DNA from 3 places in the Saccharopolyspora sp. ASAGF58 genome. Region 1 is predicted to be linked to each of the others. Evidence: riboswitches for the same ligand, from Rfam matches in the RefSeq annotation. Region 1 holds a riboswitch; each other region holds the start of a gene.
What was found. A riboswitch is a leader RNA that binds a small molecule or an ion and turns the genes downstream of it on or off. The one in region 1 is predicted to bind thiamine pyrophosphate.
Positions count from the first base shown of each region.

Region 2: linked by a shared signal. The riboswitch ahead of thiD (bifunctional hydroxymethylpyrimidine kinase/phosphomethylpyrimidine kinase) and the one ahead of thiO (glycine oxidase ThiO) in region 1 are both predicted to bind thiamine pyrophosphate.
Region 3: linked by a shared signal. The riboswitch ahead of FDZ84_RS36480 (cytosine permease) and the one ahead of thiO (glycine oxidase ThiO) in region 1 are both predicted to bind thiamine pyrophosphate.

Region 1 covers NZ_CP040605.1:3,017,473-3,024,647, reverse strand. The annotation lists gene FDZ84_RS14310 (FUSC family protein) at 1-681, shown strand, start outside; gene FDZ84_RS14305 (thiazole synthase) at 980-1,744, opposite strand; gene thiS (sulfur carrier protein ThiS) at 1,894-2,094, opposite strand; partial or broken gene thiO (glycine oxidase ThiO) at 2,082-3,212, opposite strand; TPP riboswitch at 3,200-3,305, opposite strand; gene thiE (thiamine phosphate synthase) at 3,428-4,099, shown strand; gene FDZ84_RS14285 (S1 family peptidase) at 4,196-5,326, opposite strand; gene FDZ84_RS14280 (hypothetical protein) at 5,488-6,411, opposite strand; gene FDZ84_RS14275 (GntR family transcriptional regulator) at 6,826-7,175, opposite strand, start outside.
Region 2 covers NZ_CP040605.1:3,776,792-3,783,966, reverse strand. The annotation lists gene FDZ84_RS18100 (hypothetical protein) at 1-51, shown strand, start outside; gene FDZ84_RS18095 (DUF2218 domain-containing protein) at 229-411, opposite strand; gene FDZ84_RS18090 (polysaccharide pyruvyl transferase family protein) at 529-1,644, shown strand; gene tenA (thiaminase II) at 1,936-2,646, opposite strand; gene thiD (bifunctional hydroxymethylpyrimidine kinase/phosphomethylpyrimidine kinase) at 2,748-3,545, opposite strand; TPP riboswitch at 3,533-3,628, opposite strand; gene FDZ84_RS18075 (hypothetical protein) at 3,796-4,539, shown strand; gene FDZ84_RS18070 (hypothetical protein) at 4,644-4,943, shown strand; gene FDZ84_RS18065 (AMP-binding protein) at 5,068-6,705, shown strand; gene orn (oligoribonuclease) at 6,754-7,175, shown strand, end outside.
Region 3 covers NZ_CP040605.1:7,787,311-7,794,485, reverse strand. The annotation lists gene FDZ84_RS36505 (xanthine dehydrogenase family protein molybdopterin-binding subunit) at 1-323, shown strand, start outside; gene FDZ84_RS36500 (SGNH/GDSL hydrolase family protein) at 539-1,324, opposite strand; gene FDZ84_RS36495 (nuclear transport factor 2 family protein) at 1,464-1,835, opposite strand; gene FDZ84_RS36490 (VOC family protein) at 2,048-2,440, opposite strand; gene FDZ84_RS41420 (helicase HerA-like domain-containing protein) at 2,510-2,719, shown strand; TPP riboswitch at 2,730-2,843, shown strand; gene FDZ84_RS36480 (cytosine permease) at 2,834-4,162, shown strand; gene ispH (4-hydroxy-3-methylbut-2-enyl diphosphate reductase) at 4,285-5,211, opposite strand; gene FDZ84_RS36470 (family 2 encapsulin nanocompartment cargo protein polyprenyl transferase) at 5,310-6,353, opposite strand; gene FDZ84_RS36465 (family 2B encapsulin nanocompartment shell protein) at 6,401-7,175, opposite strand, start outside.

The sequences.
Region 1 (7,175 bases):
GCGCTGCTCGGCTGCCTGATCGTGGTGACCGTCGTCGACCAGGCGATGCGGCTGGACCGACCGCTGGTGAACGTGGGCATCAGCTTCGCGGCGAACACCGCGGTCGGAGCGGCCATCGCGCTGAGCGTCGGCTACGTCAGCTACCTGGTCCTGCCCAGCAGCATCCTGCCGGACGTGCGCGGCGCGGTGCGGTCCACGGTGTGGGCGGTGTCCGAGCTGCTGCGTAGCGTGCGAGCGGCCGGGCAGGGCGTCGACCTGCCCGTGGCGCTGCAGGCGGCGAACGTGCTGGCGCTGCGGCGCACCCAGGACCTGCTGGGCATGCCGGCAATGCTCGACGGGACCGGTGAGGAGACCGACGACGACCGCGCGACGCGTGCGGCGGCCATCGCGCTCGACGCGTTGCGACAGGACGTCGCGACGCTCGCGTTCCGGCCGGAGGCCGAGCAGGCGGTCGCGGTTCCGGCGCTGCGCGCGGTGGACGACCTGCTGGGCGGCAAGCCGACCGCGAAGATCCCGGACGTGCCGACGGGCAGCGCCCCGGCGACGGAGCTGCTGGCGAGCTCGCTGGTGGAGAACGCCCTGCACGCCCGCCAGGCGATCGACCGGACCTTCGGCTACGACAGCCCGTGGAAGAGCTACACGATCAGCTTCGTCCGCCCCGAACGCCTCCACATCCGCTGACCCGGGTACCGAACCCGGGTCGTGCGTGTCGTGGTGCCTGCACCTCGCGCGCGACGTCTCCCCCTGCGGGGGAGGCGTTTCCAACTCGGACGGGATTGATCCCCGGCTTGCGGTTCCTACCGTCGCAGCATGGGATCTGATCGCCCGCGATGCCGGCCCGCGTACGCGGTGGCGGTGCTTTTCCTCGGTTATGCGGCGGGGAAGGCGGTTTTCGCCTGGCAGGCCCGGCTCGGTTTCCCGGGCGGCCCGGCCCTGGCCGGAACCGGTGAGCCGGTCCCGGCCAGCCAGCGCCTCCCGCTCACTCCAGGGGTCGGCCGGGACTGGAGGCCTGGGCCCAGAAGCGCTTCGGGATTCGGCCCGCCAGGGACGCCAGGCGGCCGCCCTCGACCGCCGCTCGCATCGCCGCCGCCATGCGCTCCGGGTCCTGGGCGCGGGTCACCGCCGTGGCCAGGAGGACCGCGGAGCAGCCGAGCTCCATCGCCAGCGCCGCGTCCGAGGCCGTGCCGATGCCCGCGTCCAGCACGATCGGCACCGACGCGCGGGAGACGATCATCTCGATGTTGTGCGGGTTCCGGATGCCAAGGCCGGTGCCGATCGGCGAACCGAGCGGCATAACCGCCGCGCAGCCGGCCTCCTCCAGCTTCAGCGCCAGCACCGGGTCGTCGTTGGTGTAGGCGAGCACCACGAAGCCCTGGTCGACCAGCTGTTCCGCGGCGTCGAGCAGCTCCACCGGATCGGGCAGCAGGGTGTCCTCGTCGGCGACGACCTCCAGCTTGACCCAGTTCGTCTCCAGCGCCTCCCGCGCCAGCTGCGCGGTCAGCACGGCCTCAGCCGCCGTCCGGCAGCCCGCCGTGTTCGGCAATGCTTCGATGCCGAGCTTGCGCAGCAGGTCGAGCACCCCGGTGCCGCCGCCGGCGTCGGCGCGGCGCATCGCCACGGTCGTCAGCTCGGTTCCGGACGCGATCAGCGCGCGCTCCAGGACCGCGAGGTTCGTCGCCCCTCCGGTCCCGGTGATCAGCCGCGAACCGAACTCGCGGCCGGCGATCACCAACGGGTCGTCCATGACTCTCCTAACGACGGGTTCGGGTGGCGCGGGAACCGATGCCCGGTTCGATGCGCTTCTTCTGCTTCGCAAGGGGTCGGTTCGGGTTGGACCGCAACCTTTCCGGCTTTCCGGTTGGACGCCCCTCCTCCGGGTGGGGCGGAGCCACGTCACCCTCCTTGCACTGCGGTGAGGACCTCGATGGTGGCATCGGGGCTCAGCGTGGTGTCCGGCCACACGGCACGCGGCACCACCGAACCGTCCAGCGCCACGGCCACGCCCCGGTGGGGCACCCCGAATTCCTGCAGCACCGCCGCGAGCGTTGCGTCGGCGGCTACCTGCCGGGTCTCCCCATTGATCACGACGTGCACTGCTGTCCTCCCCATCGGCTCGGATCGGCGGCCTTGATCTCGGTGGCGGGCTCCTCGCCGTGCAGCAGCGCGAGCACCGCCTCGACGGTGACCGGGGCGAGCAGGAAGCCGCCGCGGTGATGCCCGGTGGCCGCCAGCACACCGGGTTCCAGCCAGCCGAGCACCGGCAGGTTGTCGTCGGTGCTCGGGCGCAGCCCGGCCGCGGCCTCGACGAGCTGGTACTCGGCGATGCCCGGCATCAGCCGCTCGGCGTCGGCGATCAGGTCTCGCACCCCGCCCACGGTGACCTCGGTGTCGAACCCGACCTCGTACTGGGTGGCGCCGAGCACCAGCCCGCCGCCGTCGCGCGGCACCAGGTAGGTCTGCCGGCCGCGCACCGGGCCGCGGATCGTGCGGCTGGGCGGCGGCAGCGCCGTGGGCCGCGCGCGCAGGCGGAGGATTTCGCCCTTCACCGGCCGGATCCGGTCCTTCAGCGCGGGGTGCAGCGCGCCCGAGTGGACGCCCGCCGCGATCACCACGACATCGCAGTCCACAGTGGAATCTTCGAGCTCCACCGCGCCGGGCCGGACCCGCTTCGCGTTCGCCGCGACGAAATCGACGCCCGCCGCAGCGGCGGCCGCGCGCAGCGCAGCCAGCGCGAGGCGGTTGTCGACCGCGAGGTCGCCCGGCACCTCAAGCCCACCGCGCACCGCCGGCCCCAGGGACGGCTCCAGGCGTCGCACATCCCGGCTGGTCAGGCGGGTGACGGTGCGGCCGAGCCGGGCGAGGTAGTCGACGAGGCTGTCCAGCTCGGCCCGGTCGGCGCTGTCCACGCCGACGACCAGGGTTCCCTCGCGGCGCAATCCGGAAGGCAGGCCGGAGGCTTGACCGAGTTCGCCGGCGAAAGCCGGCCACAGCCGCAGCGACGCCTCGCCCAGTTCCAGCAGTTCCTCTTCGCCGGGCCACGCCTCGGCGATCGGCGCCAGCATCCCGCCGGCCACGTTGGACGCCCCGGACGCCGGTTCGGCGTCGACGAGCTGCACCCGGTGTCCCGCGGCGGCTGCGCGCCAGGCCACGGACATGCCGATCACGCCGCCTCCTACGACGACGACGTGCTTCTTCCGTTCTTCAGACACTCCACGCTCCCTGCGCCGGCATGACCCGGATCAGGTTCGACGGTCGGGGCCAACGCCCCCTCTCAGCCCGGTACCCGGACTCCCGTGCTCACCGAGGACCACCGTACCGGGCGAGGATTGCGACGTCAGGGCGAGGTCGAGCAATTTTCACGATGCCCGGGGCGTGAGCGCCGAAAGCGCGTACGGCGGCCGCGCCGCAGGGGGCTACCCTGTGGAACATGCCTGGATTGGACGGCTTCGGCATCCGCGCCCGCCTCGACGAGTCGCGGCTGTACCTGTGCACCGACGCGCGCACCGAGCGCGGTGATCTCGCGGAGTTCGCGGACGCGGCCTTGGCCGGCGGGGTCGACATCATCCAGCTGCGGGACAAGCAACCGAACGGCGCTCCGCTGGAGGCCCGCCACGAGCTGGCGGCGCTGGAGGTGCTGGCCGAGGCCTGCGTGCGGCACGGCGCGCTGCTCGCGGTGAACGACCGCGCGGACGTGGCGATGGCCGCCGAGGCCGACATCCTGCACCTCGGGCAGGACGACCTGCCGGTGGAGATCGCCCGGCGCATCGTCGGCGAGCACGTCGCGATCGGCCGGTCCACGCACGACGTGGTGCAGGCCGATGCCGCGGCCATCGAACCCGGCGTGGACTACTTCTGCACCGGTCCAGTGTGGACGACCCCGACCAAGCCGGGGCGCCAGGCGGCCGGGCTCGGCCTGGTGGAGCACGCCGCGGAGCACCGCGGGCACGGTCGGCCGTGGTTCGCGATCGGCGGCATCGGCCCGGACAACCTCGACGAGGCCCTCAAGGCCGGGGCGGAGCGGATCGTCGTGGTCCGCGCGATCACCCGAGCCGAGGACCCAAGGGCGGCGGCCCGCGAACTCCGCGACCACCTGGGCTGAGACCCGCCGATCACGCGGTCCGCACCGGACGTCCACCTGGGAGTACCCCGGACATGACGCGGCCCCCGGCCGATCGCCGGGGGCCGGTCGGGGGCGTTACTGGGTGAGCAAGCTCAGGCCGTAGGCCTGGAGGATCTCGTTCACCGGCTGGAAGTAGGTCGTGCCGCCGGAGCTGCAGTTGCCCGAACCGCCGGAGGTCACGCCCTGGGCCTGGTTGCCGGACAGCCACGAACCACCGGAGTCACCTGGCTCGGCGCAGACGTCGGTGCGAGTCAGGCCGGTCACGGTGCCCTGCGGGTACTGCACGGTCTGGTTCTTGGCCTGCACCGAACCGCAGTGCCAGCCCGTGGTGGAACCGGAGCGGCAGATGGACGCGCCCACGGCGGACTCGGTGGAGCCGGCCACGCTGACGTTGCTGCCGTTGTACTGGTTCACCAGCGGCTGCGGGGTCTCGCCGGATCCGACCCGGACCCAGCCGTAGTCGTTGTCCGGGAACGACGAGCCCTCGAACTGGCCGGTGGGCTGCGACGTGGTGTCGCCCTCGTTGCCGCAGTGCCCGGCGGTCACGAAGCCGCCCTGCACCGAGAACCCGACCGAACAGCGGGCGCTGCCGATGTAGTAGGCGTTGCCACCAATGACGTCGGCCAGGGTGCGCGGGTTCTCCGTCGACTCCACGACCCGCACCGCGTCAACGAGGACGCCGGTGGACTGCACGAACTGCGCCGCCTGGACGGCGCTGCCCGGCCTGGTGGTGACGACGACAGAGTTCGCGCGGCTGTCGGCGTACCAGCCGGAAACCGGCTTGGGGGCTGCGGTGCTGCGGAGATTCAGGCCCTCGACGACCCCGTTGAGCTCCTCGATGGAGTAGTCGACCAGCGTGGGCTCGGCACCGGCGGCCCGCACCGCGTCGAAGGCGGCCGGGTCGGTGACGCCGACGACGAGCTTGCCGCTCGCCGGGTCGAAGTAGGCCCCGCCGAAGGTGCCGCCCAGCGAGCCGCGGAGCTGCTGCTCCGCGCGGTTGGCGGCGGCTTCCTGGTCGAGCCGCTGGCGGGCCTCGTCCCGGTTGAGGCCCAGGTCGCGCTGCATCGCGTCGAGCAGGGTCGCCGCTTCGCTCGCGGGCGGCGCGGTTTCGGTGGTGGTGGCGGTGGCCGGCATGGTCAGCGCGGCCACCGTCCCCGCCGCCAACATCACGGTCCCGGCCACCCGGGCCGCGAGTCTGCGCTTCATCTGATGTCTCCCTCTTCGTGAGCTGGATCTCAGAACCCCCGCCGCCGATCCAGTATCAGAGGAGCTCACCAGTCCCACATTTTCCCTTTCGCCCCATCTCACCCAAAACGCCCCCTGCGCAACTCGATCGAGTTGCACAGGGGGCGCCTGAACTGGGGTTTTTAACGCCCAGAAGTGGACTGCTGCAGCTCCCCCGTCCTAGCGGCGGGGTCGCGCGGGTCGACGACGCCCGAGGCCGGCGCCTGGCTCGGCTGCTCGGTCGAGGCCGGAGCCTGCGTCGGCTGCTGGGTGGGTGCCGGGGCCTCCGTGGTGGGTTGCTCCGCCGGCTGCTGGGTGGGTTTCACCTCCGTCGACGGCTGCGGCTGCTCGCTCGGGGCCTCCCGCGGCTTGGCCGGCTTGGCCGGGGTGCTGGGCGTTGGCTGCGGATCGCGATGCAGCACCTGGCCGAGCGTCGTTCCGCCGTCGCCGCCGGAGAGCGGCTTGCCGGTCACCCCTTCGACGCCGGTGACGATCAGCATGCTCAGCACGAAAGCCGCCGCGCAGCTAGCGGCCACCACGACCCACCGGGTCCGGAGCTTGCGCCGATCGGGGCTCGGCTGCGTCTCGACGACCTCGCTCGCCTGCTCCGTTCCGGACCAGCTCAGCATGCGGGTGGCGGCCTCGGCGTCGATCTTCGCCGTGCGGTCCTCGTCCACCACCGTTTCCCCGCCCGGCCAGTGCATGTCGGGCGTCAGGTGGATGTGCCGCGTCGCCTCGACCTTCTCGCCCGCCTTGGACACGAAGCGCGCGACGGTGGTCCGCTTGAGCCGCTTCTCCGAGGCCTTCGCGGCGGCGTACACCGCCTTCTCCTTCGCGCTGTCGAACGACCGCTGGTAGAACGCGCCGCCCACGGTGATGACCACGCTCGTCAGCGCGGCGCCGAGCATCGTGCCCGCCACCCCGAGCCGGGATCCCAGGAAGGCCGCGGTCACCGAGGCCAGCGCCGCTCCCGCGACCTGGGTCGGTGACAGGTCGAGCTTCTTCTTGGACTTCTCCCCCTCCTCGGCCGATTCCTGCTCGCTGGACTCCTCTTTCTGCCTGACCATGGCTCCCACGCTCTTGATGCACTCTCTCCAGAACGTTCTAACGGGTGAGCACAAGCGATTTCTCCATAACGTTGCCGAACCGTGAGGACTCCCACTTAGAGCCTGTCGGCGAATGCCGTCCGCGCCTTTGGAAGCGGCGTAGCCGCTTGCATTCACCTTGCCAAGAAGACCATCGGCGGGTTCTGAGAGGTTTTCTGGCGAGGACGGCCCCTCCGCCGCGTATTGGACATACATCAGGAGGGGCACCCGCAGTCCAGGGAACCTCTCAGGTTCCGCTAAGCGACCACCCACCCAGACCATTCACCAACAGGCTCTTACTTACGCGTAACGCCGCGGCCCGCAACGACGAAGGGCACCCCGACCGGGGTGCCCTTCAAGCGGAAAACACCGTTTTAGCGCAAAACCGGCGCCAGCTCAGTTGGGCGGGTTGAGCCTCGCGACGAACTTGTAGCGGTCGCCGCGGTAGATCGACCGCACCCATTCCACCGGGCACCCCTCGGTGTCGAACGAGTGCCGGGACAGCAGCAGCATCGGCAGCCCGACGTCGGAGCCGAGCAGCTCGGCCTCCTCCGGGCTGGCGAGTGCGGTCTCTATCGTCTCCTCGGCGTGCCCGAGCTCGACGTCGAAGTTCTCGCGCAGCACCTGGTAGAGGGAGCCGCCGGATTCCAGCTGGCCGGTCAGCCCGCGGAACCGGGTCAGCGGCAGGTGGGTGGTCTCGATGGCCATCGGCTCGCCGTCAGCCAACCGCAGCCGGCGCAGCCGCA
Region 2 (7,175 bases), 760 kb from region 1:
CGCTCCCGCCAGCGTCTGGCCCGCATCCGCGACGAGATCAGCAAGGAATAGCGAATTCCGGGTCGTTGTGCGAGCCGTGTAGTGGAACCTCAGCTGCCTTCTCGGTCCAGGGTCCCCGACTCATGCATGACGACGCATGAGAACCTGCGGTGGCGCGAGCTGCGCTGGTGGCAGGAAGCGGCTGATGCCGATCGCCAACCTCTGCATGATCATCGCGACTGTTAATACTCAGTCGTTCGACCAGTTGACCTTGAGCTCGTCGCGCTGACCGAAGCGCTCGAGGTGGCGGCCGAGCACGTCCTGCACGCGGTCGAGCACCTCGGCGTTCTCCGCCTCGGCGCGCAGGGCGAGCACATCCGAGTCGTTGACCAGCAGGCAGCTGCCCACGCCGCTGCCGGTAAAGTTAGCCACCCTAATTGGTACGAGCGGTGGCGGTGGGGTGCGAGACGTCACCAAGCACGGCGGTCGGGGCTTCGTCGTTGCTACGTTCGAAAGGGACTCGGCACCCCGAAGGCTGGAGCCCCACCGTTGACGAAGCCCCCCACCATCTACCTCGTCGCCACCACCGGGCACCCGAACTACGGGGACGAACTGATCGCCGCCGCCTGGTTGAAGCACCTGGCACGCGTCGCGCCGGACAGCGAGATCTGGGTGGACTGCCCCAACCCGGGACCGAGCGACGTCCTGCTCGGCCACCTGCATCCGCGGGTCCGGTTCACCGACACCTTATGGCGGCTGTGCTGGGAGGCCCCGTCGGACGGGCCGTGGGAGGTCGCGTCGTTCGTGCAGCACGCGTTCAACAACCCGGGGCTGGCGCCGCGATGGGTGGCCGGCATCGAACTGGCGGCCCGCGCCGACCTGGTGCACATCGTCGGCGGCGGATTCGTCAACGGCATCTGGCCGCGGCACATCGGCCTGCTCGCGGCCGCGGTCGCGGCGACGCGCCGTTCCGGCGGCCGGGCGGTGATGACCGGCCAAGGGCTGTCGCCGGTCGCCGACGAAGCGGAACCGCTGCTGCGCAACCTCGCCGCGCAGTTCGAGGTCGTCGACGTGCGCGACGAGCCGTCGGCGGCGCTGTCCAGCGCCACCTCGCACACCGGCGACGACATGTTCTTCGGGGTCGAACCCGGGATGTACCGGGACGACGACCTGCGCGAGGTCATGGTGTGCCTGCAGTCGGACCTGCTCGACGATTCGGTGCCCGCGCTCGCCGGATTCCTGTTGGACACGCTGGGCGAATGGGGCGTGCGCCCCGAGCAAGTCGGCTTCGTCGAAGGCATCCCACGCGTGGACCGCGAGGTCTTCGCGCTGGTGGAACACGACCTACCGGGCGCCCGCTTCTACCCGTTCTCCGAGATCATGGCCGACGGGCTGCCCGCGGCGGCCGGGCAGCGCTGGCTGTCCAGCCGGTTCCACGTGCACCTGATGGCGGCCGCGGCCGGAGCGCACGGGGTCGCGGTGTCGATCAACTCCGGCTACTACACCAACAAGCACCGGTCGCTGATCGACTGCGGCTCCGGCTGGACGCTCAGCGAAGGCCTGCGGATCCCGGCCATGCCGACCAGCCGTGGATTCGCCGCCAATACGTTGCAGGAACTCAAGCGGGGCAAGGAAGAACTCGCGAAGAAGATCTACGGGGGCTGACCTATTCATCGCCCTCGACGGCATCCTGCTGCTCCCGACGGCGGTCGGCGAGGTAGAACGGCGCAGCCGCTAACACGGGCACCAGCATGCCCATCAGAACAATCAGAATAGAATTGCCCACTGTCGTCGAAACTCCGTCTACGGTGGGAAGAACCCACATCCAAGTCCCCGCCCGGACGGGCGTCTCGCTGGGAGAATCGCTTCGGCTCGCGATTCGTTACGGCCCCGTTCGTGCACCGGATCACACTGGGCCGAAGTGCGTTCCTGCCCACCTTGCAAGGGGTTTCGCGATTAGTTCAGGAATCGCGAAGTCTGCCACTCCTCCTTGATCCAAGCGCTGTTCCAGAACAGCCACTCGTACTCAGTCGCTCGGGTGAACGCGTCGAGCATCCGCTGCCGGGTCTCGGCGTCGGCTCCCTTGGCGACCCGGTCGGTGAGGTCGCGCGCGGTCAGCACCGCCTCGGCGAACTCGTCGTCGGCATAGGTCTGGATCCACGCCCGGTACGGATGATCTTCGGCACCACCGGTGGCTTCCAGGATCGCGGTGCCCACGTGCTGGTACACCCAGAAGCACGGCAGGATCGCCGCCAGCAGCACCGGATACGGCTCGGTCAGCGCGGTCGCCCGCAGGTACGAGGTGTAGGCCAGGCAGGACGGGGACGTGTCGACCCCGGCAATCTCGGCGTCGGTAAGGCCGAACTCCGCGACGTAACCGGCGTGCAGCCGGCGCTCCTCGACCAGTGCGCCCTGGGACGCACCGGCCAAGAACGCCGCGTCCTCGGCGTTGTCGGCCCGCGTCGCGGCGGCCGCCAGCGCCTGCGCGAAACCGACCAGGTAGCGCGCGTCCTGCACGATGTAGAACGCGAACCGGTCGCGGTCCAGGGTGCCGTCGGTGAGCGCGGCGTTGAACGGGTGCTCGACGATCGCCTGCTGCAGATCGGCGGTGTGCGCCCAAGCCTCGGCGCAGAAACCGTCGGCGGGCGGAGCGGGCAGCTTGCTCATCAGAACCTCTCGTAGCTGTCTCGACCTGTGGTGCGGGGCCCCCGTGAGCACTTTTCGGCGCTATGGCAACCAAAAGCGCTCACGACACCGGGGAGCGTCGATCACCACCAGTGGTGGAAGTGGTGCACCGGGCCGTGGCCGTGGCCCACGTCGAGCCGGTCGGAAGCGCGCAGCGCCTCCGTCAGGTACTCCTTGGCCTCGCGCACCGCGTCGAGCCAGTCTGCGCGCTGCGGACGCAGCGCCGCGATCGCGGCCGACAGCGTGCAGCCGGTGCCGTGGTCGTTGGTGGTCACGACGCGCTCGCTGGACAGGAACTCGGCGATCCCTTCGCCGTAGAGCAGGTCCACGCTGGACCGGCCGTCGAGGTGACCGCCCTTTAGCAGCACCTGCTTCGCGCCCAGCCTGGCCAGCCGCTCGGCCTGCGCGGGCATGTCGTTGGGGTCGGTGATCTCCGGCTCGCCCAGCAGATCGGCGGTCTCGGGCAGGTTCGGGGTGATCAGGTCCACGCGCGGCAACAGCTCGTCGCGCAGCACGCTGACCGCCTCCGGCGCGAGCAGCCGGTCACCGCTCTTGGCGACCATCACCGGGTCCAGCACGACGTGCGGCGGCGAGTAGCGGTCGAGGACCCCGATCACCGCGCGGATCACCTCGGCGTTGGCCAGCATGCCGATCTTGACCGCGTCCACCCGCACGTCGTCGAGCAGCGTTACCAGCTGCGCGGTGATGAACTCCGGCGGCACCTCGTGGACCTCGGAAACACCGGTGGTGGTCTGCGCGACCAGCGCGGTGATCACGGACATGCCGTAGGCGCCGTGCGCGGAGAAGGTCTTCAGATCGGCTTGCACACCGGCGCCGCCGCTGGGGTCGGTGCCTGCGATGGTCAGCACATTGGGAACCATGACGTCCCTCCGCTAGTACGAGCTAGGTCAGGTTCAACGGGTCTGTTCTCAGCCCGGCAGCCCAGGCACCCCGCGTCACTGCCACCAACCTAACAACCGGGACCGCCGCGCGACCACGCCCTCGGCGCCCTCAGTCGATCAGGCGCACGGCCGCTCGCCCGGCGCCCGACCCGGCACAGCGATCGAATTCACACCGTGAAGGTCACCACCGGCAGGCCAGGCAACCCTTCGCCGCGGACTAAAGTGGTTGATGATGGAAACCACGACCGATGCCCCGAGTTTCGCCCGTTCCCGCCGGCAGCCCCGGCCGGAGGATCCCGCCCGGATCTGGGCCCCGCTGGCGGACCTGACCGAAGCCGCCGTGGCGGCCGCCGGTTCGGGGACGGTGGCGATCACCCGCGGATTCGACCGCAACAGCAGGCAGCGCGCGAAGGCGCTGCGCGAGTTGCTGAACCGGCGCGACGTCGCCGCGGTCGAAGTGACTCCGGCTCCCGGCAGCGACCGGCTGCTGGCCGACGTCGAGATCACCGCGGTGGTCAACCTGATCGGCGCCGGATCGTGGCAGCCCTACCGGGTGGCCGCCGAACTGCGCGCCCCGGTGCTCGCGCCGAAGCCCGGGGACGGCCCCGCCGAGGAGGTCAAGCGGGACGTGATCGCGCTGGCCGGCGACTCCGGCCAGCGCGACGTCGCGATCTCGCACGTCGCCGTGCGCGCCGAGAACCCCGGTGCCAGCCGGCTGGTCCTGACCTCCGACGGTGAGCAGCTGACGGTGCCCGGCGGTTGGCTGACCATGACGGTGCAGGGCGGCGAGCTGCAGGTCCAGGTCGGCGGCGCGGACTTCCCGGAGCGGACGCTGACCACCCGCGAGATCCGGGTCGAGGCCTTCGACGCGCCGCACCGGCTGGTGCGCGATGAGCTGCCGATCGCCGACTTCGAGGAAGCCGCGGTCACCTTCACCGCCGAACCGAACGGCCTGGTGGTCCGCCCGGTCTGAAGACCGGCCGACCCCGCCCGTGTCCGCAGTTTCAATTGAAATTGCGGACACTCTGCGTATCGGTTCCCCTTACCAGGGGTAAACCTGAAGTTTTCGGGTGGCTTATGCGCAGAACCGCCGTCACGGTGCGCGTCCAGCTGCGTCCCTCGATCAACAACCGCGCGCGGGAGGCAGAGCGCGCGGACTGCAACAGGGAGGCTGGGAACGTGGAGCCCGCCAGGCAGTGGCACGTGAGCTGCCGCGATGTCGCCGGCAGACGTCGTGACATGTCGGTGTTGATCAACCAGGGGAACGTGGTGGTGATCGCTCCAGCGGGCGAGACCGCGGTGCTTTCCCCGCTGGAGGTCGGCAGACTTCGCGCTGCCCTGCGCGACGCGATCGTGGTGGCCGCCGCAATGGAATGAATCCCCTCGTGAGCGCGGTGGCTGGCGGTCCGTCCGCCGCCGCGCTCACGATCGCAGTCTTCCCCCGCAAGTCCGCTCGCGGCATCATCCACTCCCGGTAGCCTGGCAACCGAGAGGTGACTGCGTGAGCACGTTCTGGCAACGATCAGTCGCGCTGCTCCGGCGCGGGACGTCGGGCCTGCACACGGTGTCCGTCCTGACCAAGCAGGGCGTGATCAGCCCGCTTCGGCCGGACAAGCTGCTGCGCATCGTCCTCGCCTGGCGCCGCTGGGGCATCACCCCGCCGCTGGGCTTCGCCGTCGGCGCGGTGCGCCACGCCGACCGCCCGGCCGTGATCGACGAGCGTGGCGCGCTCAGCTACGCCGAGCTCTCGCAACGCACCACCCGGCTCGCCAACGGCCTGCGCAACCGGGTTCCCCGAGGCACCCGGATCGGCGTGCTGTGCCACAACCACCACGGGCCGATCGAGACGATCGTCGCCGCCGCCAAGCTCGGCATAGACGTGGTTCTGCTCAACACGGGCCTGAGCACCCCGCTGCTCGCCAACGTGATCGCCGAGCAGCGGGTCGGCCTGCTGGTCCTGGACGCCGAATACCGCGCCCACCTGCCGGACCTGCCCGAAGACGTCGAAGCCGTGCTGGCGTGGACCGAAGGCACCACCCGGCACGACACGCTGGAGCACCTGATCGCCACGTCCTCGGCCAAGCACTTGCCCCGGCCGAAGCGGCACTCCCGGATGATCGTGCTCACCTCCGGCACCACCGGAACCCCGAAGGGCGCCCGCCGCCCCGATCCGCCGGGGCTCGCGCCCGCGGCGTCGATCCTGTCCCGCGTGCCGCTGCGCAACGGGGACCGGATCTTGGTCAGCGCACCGCTGTTCCACACCTGGGGCCTCGCCGCGTTCCAGCTCGGCTCCGTGCTCGGCGCGACGCTGGTGCTGCGCCGCCGGTTCGACCCCGAGCAGTCGCTCGGCGCGGTGCAGCGCAACCGGTGCACATCGATGTTCATGGTGCCGGTGATGCTCCAGCGCATCCTCGAGCTCCCCGAACGGGTCCGCGACGATTACGACCACAGCACGTTGCGCGTCGTGGCGAGCAGCGGCTCTGCGCTGCCCGCCGACCTGGCCACCAGGTTCCAGCGCGCCTTCGGGCCGGTGCTCTACAACCTCTACGGCTCCACCGAGGTGTCCTGGGTCAGCATCGCGACACCGCACGACCTGCGCGCCGCCCCGGGCACGGCGGGCCGACCGCCGCGCGGGACGACGGTGCGCATCCTCGGCGATGACGGAACCCCGGTGCGCCGCGGTGCGACCGGGCGGATCTTCGCCGGCAACGACATGCTCTTCGAGGGCTACACCAACGGCAGCAGCCGGGAGACCCACGACGGCCTGATGTCGACCGGAGACCTCGGGCGGTTCGACGCCGCCGCGCGGTTGTTCGTCGTCGGCCGCGAAGACGACATGATCATCGCTGGCGGCGAGAACGTCTACCCCAAGGAGACCGAGGACGTCATCGCCGGCCTGCCGGAGGTGTCCGAGGCCGCCGTCATCGGAGTCGACGACGCCGAGTTCGGGCAGCGGCTAGCGGCGTTCGTGGTGCTCCGAGCCGACGGCCGCCTAGACGCCGAGCAGCTGCGTGAGCGGGTCCGTGGCCGGTTGCCGAAATTCGCCATGCCCCGCGATGTGGTGTTCCTCGACGAGCTGCCGCGCAACGCCACCGGCAAGGTCGTGCCTCGCGAACTGCTCGCCCGCTTGGACGCCTGACCGGCAGGGCCGCACGATCACCCCTCGTGTCGAGTTAGGCTGCCTCGGGTGAACGACCGTCTAGTGTGGATCGACTGCGAAATGACCGGTCTCGATCTCGGCAAGGACGCGCTGATCGAGATCGCCGCCCTGGTCACCGATGCCGACCTCAACATCCTCGGCGAAGGCGTGGACATCGTTATCCACGCCGACGAGGAGAAGCTCGCCGGAATGCCCGACGTGGTCCGCGAGATGCACGACCGCTCCGGGCTTACCGAAGAGGTACGCCGCTCCACGGTGACGCTCGAAGAGGCCGAACAGCGCGTGCTGGACTACATCCGCCAGTACGTGCCCGACGGCCGGTCCGCGCCGCTGGCCGGCAACTCGATCGCCACCGACCGTGGCTTCATCTCCCGCGACATGCCGCGGCTGGACGCCCACCTGCACTACCGGATGGTCGACGTGTCGTCCATCAAGGAGCTGTGCCGCCG
Region 3 (7,175 bases), 3.3 Mb from region 1:
AGACCGGGCGGTCGCAGCTGATCGGCGGGATGACCATGGGGCTGTCCATGGCGCTGCACGAGCGCAGCGTCGTAGACCCCCGGTTCGGCCACGTGGTCAACCACGACTTCGCCGGGTACCACATCCCGGCCAACGCCGACATCGGCAGCATCGAGGCGGACTGGATCGACGAGCACGACCCGTACGTGAATCCGATGGGGGCAAAGGGGATCGGCGAGCTTGGCATCGTGGGCACGGCGGCGGCGATAGCCAACGCGGCGCACCACGCAACCGGAATCCGGGTCCGGGACCTGCCCATCACCCTGGACAGGTTCCTGACCTGACCCTGTTGTAGCGGCCGTTTCCAGGCCCGTCCTGCGTGGCGGTGCGGGTAGCGCAACCTCAGACGCCGCCTGGACTCCGGGATCCCCGATTCGTGTAAGTCCAACGCGTTCGGCCTGCGCAACCCGGATGGCACCTACGACGCCGACCCAGGTCACGGCATGCGCCGATCGGTCGATCGGTACCGAGAACTCGCCCGATGAAACCGGCTACGCGCTCAGCCGGTTTTCCCCTCTGGGCGCCGGTCCTCAATGGACAGATGCGGTCCGGTTCGCCGCTTGCCCAGCACGGCGTCCAGCAGGGTCCGCAAGGAAAACCAGAGCAGGTCGTGACCGCGCCCGAGCAGCCACGGCAGGCCCTTGGCGAGTAGCCACCGCAGGTGGTCGAAGCCGCTGACCCGCGCGCCCCCGGAGCATTCCAGCGAGACCTCGCCGGGCACGGCCAACCCGGCTGCCGCGAACCGGTCGGCGAAGGCCGCCGCGAGCATCCGGTGCCCGAGTTCGGACGGGTGCAAGCGGTCGACGCTCCACGTTGCCGGGCTGTAGGCGCCCGGCAACCGGTCCAGGTCCACCACAGCGACGGCATGCGTCTCGGCGACGGCGTCCAAGATCCGGTTGAGCTCCTTGATACGCCTGGCCAGTGCCCTCCGCAGCGGCCCGGGCAACCGGAAGACCCGGCCGTGGTCGTGGTAACGGATCGTCACGACGGTCGCGCCCGCGGCGGTGAGCGCGCGCACGACGTCGTTGAGCTGCCGCCGCAGCCGTCGGGCGTCGAAGTCGGAGCGCATCGTGTCGTTCATGCCGACCATCACCACGGCCGCATCCGGCGCGGCGCGGAGGGCGGCGGGCAACTGGGCGTCGCGCACGGCTGCGACGCGCGCCCCGCTCGATGCCACGTTCGCCACCTCCGTGGCGCCGAGCGCTTCGGCCAGCAGCGGCGCGAACCCGCGCCACCCGCCGACTACCGGATCGCCCATGCCCACGGCGACAGAATCGCCGAGCACCGCCAGGGTCCGTGTTCGTCGCGGGCCGGGCGGGCCCGCCGTGATCGCGTCCTGCACGTGAGCATGGTGATCGCCGAGCCTCCTGCGGCGGTGAGGCGGCGGTGACTATCCGGCGACCGCTTGGCGAAGAATCGGCGCGTCAGCGGGGTTCGGCGCGGTAGTCCTTGTCCGGCCAGAAGGGCCATTCTTCGAAGGCCAGGCACTTCCCGTCCGGGGCGAACCGCACGATCCACAGGTCCCGGTACTCCTGGGGCACCGGGCCGCCGTAGCGGGCCTCCACCCGGACGACAGCGGTGTCGCCTTCGAGCGCCACCGGGCTGCTCGTCAGCCGGAACTCCTCGTCGGGCCCGACGCGCTCGGCCTCCCACATCCGTCCGATGGCGTCGAGCCCCACAACGGGCTCGAGGTACGGGGCCTGCTGGTACGTCGCGTCCAAGGTGAAGATCTCCGCGAGCACGTCAACGCCGGGCGTCCGCCACGCCCGCTCGTACCCGCCAACCCACGCAAGCACTCGCTCCCAGTCCATGATCTGAAGAGTCTGGCATCCGCAACGCGCAAGCGCAGGCTCCGGAAACCCCAGCAGCGCAACGTTCACGGCTGCGGAAGCGAACGGCCTGTTCGCCTCGATATACGGCGCACTGTCCGTTCGCCTCAACCCGCACCTTTAAAACGCCTCAGTAGAGGCCAATACGGTCGCGGGTCCTGACATGGCCAGGTGGTGGGTCAGCTGGATTGGTCGCCGCTGCCGTAGGGGCGGGTGAGGATCTCCAGGACGTGGCCGTCGGGGTCGTCGAAGTAGACGCCGCGCCCACCGTCCCGGGTGTTGATCCGCCCCGCCTCGTGGTGCCCCGGGTCCGCCCAGTACGGCAGGTCCTGCGCCTGGATCCGCGAGAAGATCTCGTCGAACTCGCCTTCGGTGACCAGGAACGCGTAGTGCTGCGGGTTGATCTCCTCGCCGGTCTCCAGGTAGTCCAGCGTGACGTCGTTGCTGGTCTGGACGCACATGAACGGCCCGAAGGGTTCCGGTTGGGGTAGCCCCAGCAGGTCGGCGACGAACCGCGCGTTGGCGATCTTGTCGGAAGTGGCGACGATCGTGTGGTTGAGTTGGACGGCCATGGGTTTGCTCGCTTTCCTCGTCGTGCTGCGCTACTCCCGAGGCTAGGAGTTAGACCAAGGTCGAGGTCAATGGGAACCGCAGCCGGACCGGTTCAGGCATCGCTCGTCCGGGTGCGGGCCGCCGCGGCGTCGTCCGATTTTCGCGGAAAGTACGAGCAGGCCGTCGATCGGGAATCCGCCTACGAACTGCTGGCGAAGAAGGTCGCCGCGCCGGAGCCGCCCGAAGCAACCGCCGCAGGTGATCGGGCCCACCTGACATCGGTCACCTCGTCGGGGTAAGGTGCCTCCGACTTATCCACGCGGGAGCTCGGGCGTACCGGGCTGAGAGGGTGGCACCGCACGCGCCACCGACCGCAGAACCTGTCCGGATAATGCCGGCGTAGGGAGCTGTTGATGGCGCTGGACGTCGATCGTGCCGAAGTTCCGCACACCCTGGACGAACCGGCGCCCAAGACGCTGGGCGTGCTCGACCAGGGCGCGTTCTGGGGCAATCTCGGGGTGAGCCTGCTCGGGTTCAGCGGGGCGCTGGCCGTGCTCGCGCCGAGCGGAGTGCCGCAGCTGTCCTTCACGGCCGCCGTCACCGCGTGCGTGGTGGGCACCGTGATCGGCAGCATTATGGTCGGCATTTCGGCGATCCCCGGGGCGCGCACCGGGGCGCCCGCGATGATGTTGCTGCGCGGCCTTTTCGGCACCAAGCTGTCATACCTGCCGACCGTGCTGAACGCCCTGCAGCTGGTCGGCTGGGGCACCTTCGAGCTGCTGGTGATCGCGCAGGGCGCGGAGGCACTGTTCGGTGGCGGCCCGCGGTGGTTGTACGTGGTGCTGGCCGGGGCGGTGACCACCGCGCTCTCGCTGCGCCCGCTCGGCGCGCTGCGCCTGCTGCGGCGCTACGTCAGCATCGCGGTGGCGATCGCGATGGTGTACTTCTTCGTCCAACTGCTGGTTAGCCACCCGCTGCCGGACATGAACACCGGTTCCTGGCAGGGGTTCTGGCCGGGTGCGGACGCCGCGCTGGCGGTCGCGGTGTCCTGGATCCCGGTCGCCTCGGACTACTCGCGGCACTCGAAGTCTGCGACCGGCGCGTTCACCGCCGCGACGGTGGGCTATTCAGTCACCCAGATCGCCTGCTACCTGCTGGGGCTGCTCGGGTTGGCGCTGGTCGCGGGCGATGCCGACAAGGCGTTCGACCCGCTGCTGGCGGTGCCGCTCGGGGTGATCTTCTTCGGGATCCTGGTGCTGCGCGAGGTCGACCAGTCCTTCGCCAACACCTACTCGACCGCGGTCTCCATCCAGAACCTGCGGCCCAGCGCGGACCGCCGGGTGCTGTGCCTGGTCATCGGCGCGGTGATCACGCTGCTCGCGCTGACCCTGGACATCGCCCAGTTCTCGAACTTCCTGCTGCTGATCGGCTCGGTGTTCGTGCCGATGTTCGGCGTGCTCGCGGTGGACTACTTCGGGCACGCCCGCCGCCGCGACTGGGACCTGTCCGCGCAGGCCCCGTCCCGCTGGGGCATGCTGCTGGCCTGGCTGCTCGGCTTCTCGGCGTTCCAGCTGATCAACCCGGGTGAGCTAGGCTGGTGGAGCCGGCTGTGGACGGGTGTGCGGGACGCGCTCGGCTTCACGGTACCGACGTGGATGAGCGCTGCCCTCACCTCATTCCTCGTGGCGGCCCTCGCGGCTGCGATCATCGGAGCCTTCCGCCGCCGCACCGAGGAAAGCTGAGTTCAGGGGCAACCGTGGCGAAGGTCGTGGGTGCCCCTCAACCAACTGCTCGTCCGCTGATCAACACCCATCTGCACGTGGACCCATTTCCCGGGTTCCGGTCCATCGCCCTGGCAACCCGTTCAGCGGAGTGTGGCTGGCAGGCCGAAGCGGATCTCTTCGCGGGTCGTCTCGTGCTCGATGACCGTGGCCGGTTCGAGGTGGTCGATGACGTCCTCGACCAGGCCCGGCGGAGCCGAGGCTCCCGCAGTGAGGCCGATCGTCTCGGCGCCGGTGAGCCATGCGGGCTGGATGTCGGTGACGTCGTCGATCAGGTGGGCGGCGGTGCCCTGGCGGCGGGCCAGCTCCACCAGGCGCTTCGAGTTCGACGAGTTCGCCGAGCCGATCACCAGCACCAGGTCGCACTCCCCGGCGATCGCCGACAGCGCGTCCTGCCGATTGGTGCTGGCATAGCAGATGTCCTTCGAGGACGGCCCACGGACGGCCGGGAAGCGGCGCCGCAGCGCGGCGACGATGTCCGCCGTCTCGTCCACGGCGAGGGTGGTCTGCGTCAGGTAGGACACCCGCCTCGGGTCCGGCACCTCGATCTCGCCGACGTCCTCGACGGATTCCACCAGCACCGTCTGGTCGGGCGCCTCGCCGAGCGTGCCCTCCACCTCCTCGTGTCCACTGTGGCCGATGAGCACCAGGGTGTCGCCGCGCCCTGCGAACCGCCGCACCTCGGCGTGCACCTTCGCCACCAGCGGGCAGGTCACGTCGATGACCGCCAGGCCCCGCCGCTGCGCTTCCTCCCGCACGGCAGGGGAAACTCCGTGCGCCGAGAAGACCACGGTGGCGCCGTCGGGCACCGCGTCGAGCTCGTCGACGAACACCGCGCCCCGGCTCTCCAGATCGGCCACCACGTGCGTGTTGTGCACGATCTGCTTGCGCACGTAGATCGGGCCGCCGCGGAGCGCGAGCGCCTGCTCCACGATCTCGATGGCGCGGTCGACCCCGGCGCAGAACGAGCGCGGTGCGGCGAGCAGCACCGTGCGCTGTTGACTCGGCATGACTGCACTCCAAAATCGGTCGGCTGTTGCCGAACGCCGGCCGCTGCCCGGAGGCGGTGTTCCCAGATGCGGGTGGCGGCCGCGATCGGTGGTCGGCGTCAGTGGTCGCGGCGGGTCACCAGGTGGGCGAGGGCGCTGAGCTCCTCGGCCGCGCGCGGGGCCGGGTCGCAGCGGTGCAGGTCGCTCAGCGCGGATGCGAGCAGGTCGTCCGCTTGGTTCTGGCTCCAGGCGCGCCCGCCGGCCAGCGCGATCAGATCGGCGGCTTGGGCCAGGTCGCTGCCGGACAGCGGCTGGTCGCGGAGGTAGAGGGCGGCCAGCCGCCGACCGGCCGGCGTGCCGGAGGTCAGCGCGGAAACCACCGGCAGAGTCTTCTTGCGGGTGCGCAGGTCGGAGAACACCGGTTTACCGGTGACCGCCGGATCGCCCCAGATCCCGAGCAGGTCGTCGACGTGCTGGAAAGCCAGCCCCAGCCGCTCGCCGAAGCTGCGGAGCCGGGCTATCTGGTCGGGCTTGCCGCCGCCGAACATCGCGCCGAGAGCGCAGGCACAACCCAGCAGCGCCCCCGTTTTGTCCCGGGCCATCCGCTGGCATTCGGCCAGTTCGACGTTGCGCCGGTCCTCGAAGGCGAGGTCCGCGATCTGGCCGTTGATCAGGTTCAGCACGGCGGTGTTCAAGGTCCGCAGCGCAGTGGCCGCCTCGGGATGCCGGCACGAGGACAGCACGTCGGCGGCGAGTGACTGCATGGCATCGCCGACGAGGATGGCGGGGCCGCTGCCGAACACCGTCCACGCCGTCGGGCGGTGTCTCCGGCTGACATCGCCGTCCATCACATCGTCGTGCAGCAGCGAGAAGTTGTGCGCCAACTCCACCGCGACGGCTGCGGGTACCGCGTCGGCCGGATCGCCGCCGACAGCGCCGGCGGCGAGCAGCACCATCGTGGGGCGCAACGCCTTTCCCCGGTCGGCGCGGACCGGATTGCCGCGCTCGTCCAGCCAACCGAGGTGGTAGCCGGAGATCTGCTGCATGCGGGTGGGCAACCGGTCGACCGCTGCCCGCAGGGCGGGCTCGACCATCGCGCGGCTACGCGTCAGCGCCTCGTAGGCCGTACCCGCCTTGTTGGCGTCCTGGTGAATGGTGGTCATCCGATTTCCCTTCAACCGATCTTGCTGTGCTGTGGGAAGAAGCGTTGTCAGCGGCCGATCTCGACGTGTTCGAGGACGCCGAGGGCGTCCGGGACCAGGACGGCGGTGGAGAAGTAGGTGCTGACCAGGTAGGAGATGACCGCTTGGTCGTTGATGCCCATGAAGCGCACCGACAGGCCGGGCCGGTACTCGTCGGGGATGCCGGTCTGCTGGAGGCCGACGACGCCCTGGTCGTCCTCGCCGGTGCGCATCGCCAGGATGGAGCTGGTGCGGCGGTCGCTGATCGGGATCTTGTCGCTGGGCAGCAGCGGCACGCCCCGCCAGGCGTGCACCTGGCGGCCCTGCGCCTCGGTGGTCTGCGGGTAGATGCCGCGGCGGTTGCACTCCCGGCCGAAGGCGGCGATGGTCTGCGGGTGGGCCAGGAAGAACCGGGTCTTGCGGCGGCGGGAGAGCAGTTCGTCGAGGTCGTCGGGGGTAGGCGGGCCGGTGCGGGTGTGGATCCGCTGGCGGAGGTCCGCGCTGTGCAGCAGGCCGAAGTCGCGGTTGTTGATCAGTTCGTGCTCTTGCCGTTCGCGCAGCGCTTCGATGGTCAGCCGTAGCTGCTGCTCGGTCTGGTTCATCGGCTGGTTGTAGAGGTCCGCGACGCGGCTGTGCACCCGTAGGACCGCTTGCGCGACGTTGAGTTCGTATTCGCGGGGTTCGAGCTCGTAGTCGACGTAGGTGCCGGCCAGCGTCGGTTCGCCGGAGTGCCCGGAGGTAACCTCGATGTCCGCCTCGCCGTGCTTGTTCTGGGCCGGCGCCGGGTTGTCGCGGTTGCTGGCG